DNA from 2 places in the Photobacterium angustum genome. Region 2 is predicted to be linked to the other one. Evidence: predicted binding sites of a transcription regulator. Region 2 holds the regulator's gene; the other holds the start of a gene.
What was found. Region 2 encodes MetJ, which represses methionine synthesis genes. Its sites were predicted from a motif close to TTAGACNTNTANANGTCTAA; they were not measured.
Positions count from the first base shown of each region.

Region 1: the regulator MetJ is predicted to act here: its motif matches at 1,857-1,876, upstream of metN (methionine ABC transporter ATP-binding protein MetN).

Region 1 covers NZ_MSCJ01000001.1:2,247,530-2,251,154, forward strand. The annotation lists rRNA gene BTO08_RS09940 (16S ribosomal RNA) at 1-733, opposite strand, end outside; gene gmhB (D-glycero-beta-D-manno-heptose 1,7-bisphosphate 7-phosphatase) at 1,214-1,768, opposite strand; gene metN (methionine ABC transporter ATP-binding protein MetN) at 2,031-3,065, shown strand; gene BTO08_RS09955 (methionine ABC transporter permease) at 3,055-3,625, shown strand, end outside.
Region 2 covers NZ_MSCJ01000001.1:2,706,929-2,710,553, reverse strand. The annotation lists gene BTO08_RS12285 (malic enzyme-like NAD(P)-binding protein) at 72-1,319, shown strand; gene metJ (met regulon transcriptional regulator MetJ) at 1,398-1,715, opposite strand; gene BTO08_RS12275 (O-succinylhomoserine (thiol)-lyase) at 2,022-3,188, shown strand; gene BTO08_RS12270 (bifunctional aspartate kinase/homoserine dehydrogenase II) at 3,188-3,625, shown strand, end outside.

The DNA.
Region 1 (3,625 bases), 460 kb from region 2:
CCTTCGCCACCGGTATTCCTTCAGATCTCTACGCATTTCACCGCTACACCTGAAATTCTACCCCCCTCTACAGTACTCTAGTCTGCCAGTTCAAAATGCTGTTCCGAGGTTGAGCCCCGGGCTTTCACATCTTGCTTAACAGACCACCTGCATGCGCTTTACGCCCAGTAATTCCGATTAACGCTCGCACCCTCCGTATTACCGCGGCTGCTGGCACGGAGTTAGCCGGTGCTTCTTCTGTTGCTAACGTCAAACGCTGAAGCTATTAACATCAACGCCTTCCTCACAACTGAAAGTACTTTACAACCCGAAGGCCTTCTTCATACACGCGGCATGGCTGCATCAGGGTTTCCCCCATTGTGCAATATTCCCCACTGCTGCCTCCCGTAGGAGTCTGGACCGTGTCTCAGTTCCAGTGTGGCTGATCATCCTCTCAGACCAGCTAGGGATCGTTGCCTTGGTGAGCCATTACCCCACCAACAAGCTAATCCCACCTGGGCTAATCCTGACGCGAGAGGCCCGAAGGTCCCCCTCTTTGCTCCGAAGAGATTATGCGGTATTAGCTATCGTTTCCAATAGTTATCCCCCACATCAGGGCATATTCCCAGGCATTACTCACCCGTCCGCCGCTCGTCAGCATTGATAGCAAGCTATCAATCTGTTACCGCTCGACTTGCATGTGTTAGGCCTGCCGCCAGCGTTCAATCTGAGCCATGATCAAACTCTTCAATTAAAGTTTTGTTGGTCTTTCGACCGGCTCAATGAATACTGTTAAAATACCGCTAACTAGAAGCTAGTTAGGATATTTGAATTGACTGTGCCAAATAATCCTTCTCTATAAAGAGATGAGTTATTTGTATTGGTCACTAGTATCATTGATAAATCTTTCGACTTAACTTTTCAACGAGTGCCCACACAGATTGCATGGTCAAATTGTTAAAGAACAATACTGATTTCGTTGCTAGCCAGTGGCTTGCTCCGTGTCAGTGAGGTCGCATTATAGGGGGATTTTTTTAGCTGACAATAGTTTTTTTGGCTTTTTTTATTAGGCCGAGATCGTTTGGGTGAATTTTAATCAAAAACGCATTTGTTCGATCGTTTTTTACGTAATAACACTACCAATCATTTAAAAACAACAAAGCAGCGTAATATTCGCTGCTTTGTTTATATTCATTGATTTCTACTATTACTAATTCAGCAATAGCATTTTACTTTATTGTTTAGCCAACCAAGCTGGAACATCAGCAATACTGTCTAACACTACGTTTGCTAACGCTTCACCTTCTTCAGTGATTGGCTTACCTGTACGTACGAGTACCTTTAGAGCAACGTCAGCAGCAGTAGCAGCTTTCATATCATCCGCTTTATCACCAATCATTACAGATTGTGACATATCGATTTTCAAGAAGTCGCGAGCTGAAATAAACATACCTGGTTTTGGTTTACGGCAATCACAATCTTGCAAGTAATCACCTTGCCCTTTTGTTGCGTGGTGCGGGCAATAGTAAATACCGTCAAACTCAACACCATTATCTACAAAGTTCCAGTCCATCCACTCTGTTAATGAAGTAAATTCATCTTCGCTAAACATACCGCGAGCGATACCTGATTGGTTAGTGACCAATACGAGTAGATAACCCATCTCTTTGAATTTTTTACATGCGTCAAATACACCTTCAATGTATTCGAAATCATCAACGGTATGTACATAGCCGTGATCAACATTAATCACGCCATCACGGTCAATAAAGACTGCTGGTTTGGCCAAAAGAATAGCCCTCTTATAATCATAAATTTTTTAGATTATGGCACGAGTTAATTATGAAAAGTACTCGTTATTGATTAACGCTCACAACATAGCCGTTTGGACGTCTAGCCGTAAAAATAGCTATTGACAGTTTTTATGATAGCACATAGCATCATCATTTCAGGTTGATTACTTATTTAACCCTAATAAAACAAATAACCATAAATTTATACAATAGTTTTTCAAGATCATACAATAGTTTTATCTAGGAGCAGGACGTTCAATGATAGAAATAAAGCAACTCAATAAAGTCTTCTATCAAGGTGATAAGGCTATAAACGCATTAAGCGATATAAACCTTACGATTAAGCAAGGTACTATCTTTGGTGTTATTGGCTCATCCGGTGCAGGGAAAAGTACCCTCATTCGTTGTGTTAATTTATTAGAGCGCCCTTCTAATGGGCAAGTGATTGTCGATGGCGTCGACCTCACTACTCTGTCGAATCAAAAACTCACTTTGGCTCGTCGTAAAATAGGTATGATTTTCCAACATTTTAATCTACTTTCATCTCGCACAGTTTTTGATAATGTTGCTTTGCCTCTTGAGTTAGCCAATACCAATAAAGCGACAATAAAAACAAAAGTGACAGAGTTACTGGCTTTAGTCGGCCTTGAGGATAAACACCAAAGCTACCCAGCAAATTTAAGTGGTGGACAAAAGCAGCGTGTCGCGATCGCTCGTGCGTTAGCCTCTGATCCAAAAGTGTTACTCTGTGATGAAGCCACTAGCGCATTGGATCCTGCCACCACACATTCGATTCTAGAGCTACTGCAAGAAATTAACCGAAAGCTAAACCTAACTATTTTGCTTATTACCCATGAAATGGATGTAGTGAAGCGTATCTGTAGTGAAGTGGCGATTATTGGTGACGGTAAATTAGTTGAGCAAGGATCTGTAGGAGATATTTTCTCACATCCCAAAACAGAATTAGCCAAAGACTTTATTCGTTCAACATTGGATTTGTCGATTCCTGCTGATTACCAAGCCCGTATGACAAAAACTCAAGTAGAAAACTCATACCCTCTTATTCGTTTAGAGTTCACCGGTGCTTCTGTTGATGCGCCACTGATCAGCCAAGTAACACGTAAATTTGGTTTAGATATCAGTATTCTCAGTTCGGATATGGATTATGCGGGAGGAGTAAAATTTGGACTGATGTTAGCAGAGTTTTTTGGTGATCAAGACTCTGTTGAGAATGCTGTCAATTTTCTACGTCAAAATAAAGTGAATGTTGAGGTGCTTGGCTATGTCGCTTAATGATTTAACCCTATGGTGGCAACAAAATACCCGCTTGATTGATTTACTCATTGAAGCATTAGGACAAACATTAACCATGGTGTTTGTGTCTGGACTGATTGGTTTTGTTATTGGTATTCCTTTGGGTGTCACCCTTCATTTAACAAAGAAAAATGGCTTGTTAGAGAATACTACCGTTAATAATATCCTTGGCATCATCGTTAATATTGGTCGCTCTATTCCTTTTATTATTCTGCTAGTTGCGATTATTCCTTTTACCCGCTTTGTTGTTGGTAGCTCAATTGGTACTGCTGCTGCGATAGTTCCTCTTGCTGTTGGTGCTATCCCTTTTATTGCTCGTTTAGTTGAAGGAGCACTATTAGAAATCCCATCAGGCTTAGTTGAAGCAGCGCAATCTATGGGAGCTACCCCACTCCAAATTATTCAAAAAGTTTTATTACCAGAAGCATTACCAGGCATCATCAATGCGGTAACGATCACCCTTGTTACCCTAGTCAGTTATTCCGCAATGGCCGGTACTGTAGGTGGTGGCGGTTTAGGTGATGTCGGTATTCGTTACG
Region 2 (3,625 bases):
ATAACAAATACGAATTACACATAGATGTAATTTGCCATTATAAATGTCAGCGTTGAGGCTCAAATATCACTATGACCGAAGATTTTCGTCAACAAGCTCTAGATTACCATTCCCTTCCTACTCCTGGAAAAATAGCCGTTGCACTGACAAAGCCTGCTAATACGGTTGAAGACCTTGCTTTAGCGTATAGCCCTGGTGTTGCTGAGCCCGTTAGGGAAATCGCTCAAGATCCTGATAACGTTTATAAATATACCGCGAAAGGTAATATGGTCGCGGTGATCACCAATGGTACCGCTATTTTGGGTCTTGGTAATTTAGGTCCGTTAGCCTCTAAGCCTGTTATGGAAGGTAAATCATTACTTTTTAAGCGTTTTGCTGGTATTGACTCAATTGATATTGAAGTAAAACATCGCACTATAGATGAGTTTGTTGATACTGTTGCAAATATTGCCGATACCTTTGGTGGCATTAATTTAGAAGATATTAAAGCGCCAGATTGCTTTGAGATCGAACAGCGCTTAATTGAACGTTGTAATGTTCCCGTGTTTCACGATGATCAGCATGGTACGGCGATTGTCACAGCTGCAGGTATGATCAATGCCTTAGAGCTACAAGGTAAAGAAATTAGTGAAGCGGTGATTGTTTGTTTGGGAGCGGGAGCTGCTGCTGTTGCGTGTATGGAGCTATTGATAAAATGTGGCGCGCAACGTGAAAAAATTTATATGCTCGATCGTAAAGGCGTTATTCATACTCGCCGTGATGATATAAATGAATATAAGCAGCTATTTGCTAACAATACAGATAAGCGCACATTAGAAGATGTGATTGCGGGAGCCGATATTTTCGTTGGTGTATCAGGCCCTGATTTATTACCACCTGAAGCGCTAGCGCTAATGGCTGAAAACCCTATTGTATTTGCTTGTTCTAACCCTGATCCTGAAATAAAACCAGAATTAGCTCATCAAGTTCGAGATGATTTAATTATGGGAACGGGGCGATCTGATTACCCTAACCAAGTGAATAATGTTCTGTGTTTTCCGTTTATTTTCCGCGGAGCATTGGATGTGCGTGCAAGTCAAATTAATGATGAAATGAAATTAGCTGCCGTTCATGCAATTAGAGAGTTAGCGAAAGAGCCAGTACCACAAAGTGTGCTTGAGGCTTCGGGTGCATCACACCTTGAATTTGGCCGAGAGTATATTATTCCAAAACCGATGGATCCGCGTTTATTACCACGTGTCGCAAAAGCTGTCGCACAAGCGGCCATTGATTCAGGCGTAGCGCGTATTGAGATGCCTATGGGTTATATGGAAGTGTAATCGCGCTATTGCATTGATGATAAACAAATAAAAACCAGCCATTAGGCTGGTTTTTTAGTATACATAGTACTGCAATAATTATTCATTAATGTCTTCGTAGCTAATGCCCATCGCATCCATTAATGCTTTTGCTTCTGCAGGTAAATCGTCTGGACGATCTTTACGAATGTCATCATCAGTGGGAAGCGGTTGACCTGTGTAGGCATGAAGAAAGGCTTCACAAAGTAATTCGCTATTTGTTGCGTGGCGAAGGTTATTCACCTGACGACGAGTACGTTCATCTGTCAGAATCTTAAGCACCTTCAATGGAATCGAAACAGTAATTTTTTTTACTTGTTCGTTTTTCTTACCGTGTTCCGCGTAAGGGCTAATATATTCGCCATTCCACTTTGCCATGTTCTACCTTCTCAGCGATATTTGGGTTAATAATGGTGGTAACAGGAATCGACACTTTCTGTTAGCAACGGGGGATTGTAGGGCGGCGATATTACGTGAACATCGCGGTTTTGTCCCGTATTGAACAGAAAAATTACAGTAAGGTTGTTACCATTATTTTGTTATGGCTGAATTTTAGCGGGATTTACTGCCATAAGCAAAGACATATAGACGTCCAGATGTGTTGACGTCTTGTTTTGTAGTGGTTAAAGTTGTTATAAATTTATTATCTTGGGTTTAAATCCTGCCCCGACAAGGAATGTTTGTATGAGTGATAAGCGACTGGCGACAATTGCAGTAAGAACCGGTATTGATGTTGACTCTCAATATAACGCTGTTGTTCCTCCTATTTATTTAACGTCGACCTATAGCTTTCCAGCTTTTGGCGAAGTACCGCAATATGATTATTCTCGTTCAGGTAATCCAACTAGAAATACGTTAGCTGATGCGCTTAGTGAGATGGAAGGCGGTGCAGGTGGTGTTGTTACCAGTTGTGGTACGGCTGCGATGAATTTATTAGTAACGGCATTATTAGGCCCTGATGATTTGATTGTTGCGCCGCATGATTGTTATGGCGGTACTCACCGATTATTTAATACTCGCGCCAATAAAGGTGACTTTAAGGTTGAGTTTGTTGATCAATCTGATCAAGAAGCACTGGCTGCCGCTTTAGCAAAAAAACCAAAATTAATCTGGGTTGAAACGCCATCTAACCCATTAGTGCGTGTGATTGATATTGCGGCGCTGTGTCAGCAAGCAAAAGCCGTGGGTTGTCTTGTTGCTGTAGATAACACTTTCTTATCGCCGTTACTACAACAGCCAATTGAATTAGGCGCAGACTTTGTTGTTCACTCAACAACTAAGTACCTCAATGGTCACTCGGATGTGGTTGGTGGGGTACTGATTTCAAAAGATGCCGAAATGGCAGAAACCATTGCTTGGTGGGCGAACTGCATTGGTGCAACTGGCGCACCATTTGATGCTTACCTAACTCTGCGAGGTCTACGTACATTATCACCGCGTATGAGAATGCATGAAGAGAATGGTGTCGCGGTATTAGGTTACCTTCAGCAACAGGCGATGGTGGGCACTATTTATCATCCAAGCCTTCCATCACATCCTGGTCATGAGATTGCCAAGCGCCAGCAAAAAGGTTTTGGCTCTATGATGAGTTTTGAGTTTGCGGGTGATCAAACCCAACTTGAAGTGTTTGTGAAAGAGTTAAAGCTGTTTTCACTGGCTGAGTCGTTAGGTGGCACTGAAAGCTTAATTGCGCATCCATCAAGTATGACTCACCGTGCAATGTCTGATGAAGCACAGGCAGAAGCGGGGATCACCACCTCATTATTACGTCTTTCGGTTGGTCTTGAAGACCCTCGTGATTTAATAGAAGATCTTGATCAAGCCTTTAAACTCGCGGCGGAGGCTCACTAATGACAAAAGCATTACGCCAATTACATAAATTTGGCGGTAGTAGCTTAGCTGATCCTGAGTGCTATCGCCGAGTAGCGGATATTCTGGCGGAGTATTCAAACAATGAAGATTTAATTGTTGTGTCAGCCGCGGGAAAGACAACAAACCAACTTATATTATGGTTAGCGCAACTAGAAAAAGATGGTCGTCAAGCCCATGAGACCTTGTTATCTGTCCGCAGCTATCAGCAACAATTAATTGAGTCTTTGCTTTATTCACCGACAGCAGAACGTTTGATTGAATTGCTACATGATGATTTATCAACGATTGCTCGCTATGGTGAAAGCCCTATTAGCCCTGCACTTCGAGGCACCATTCAAGGGTATGGTGAAGTATGGTCTGCGCGATTATTAGCGGCATTACTGTGCCAGCGTGACTTACCCGCCACAGATTTGGAT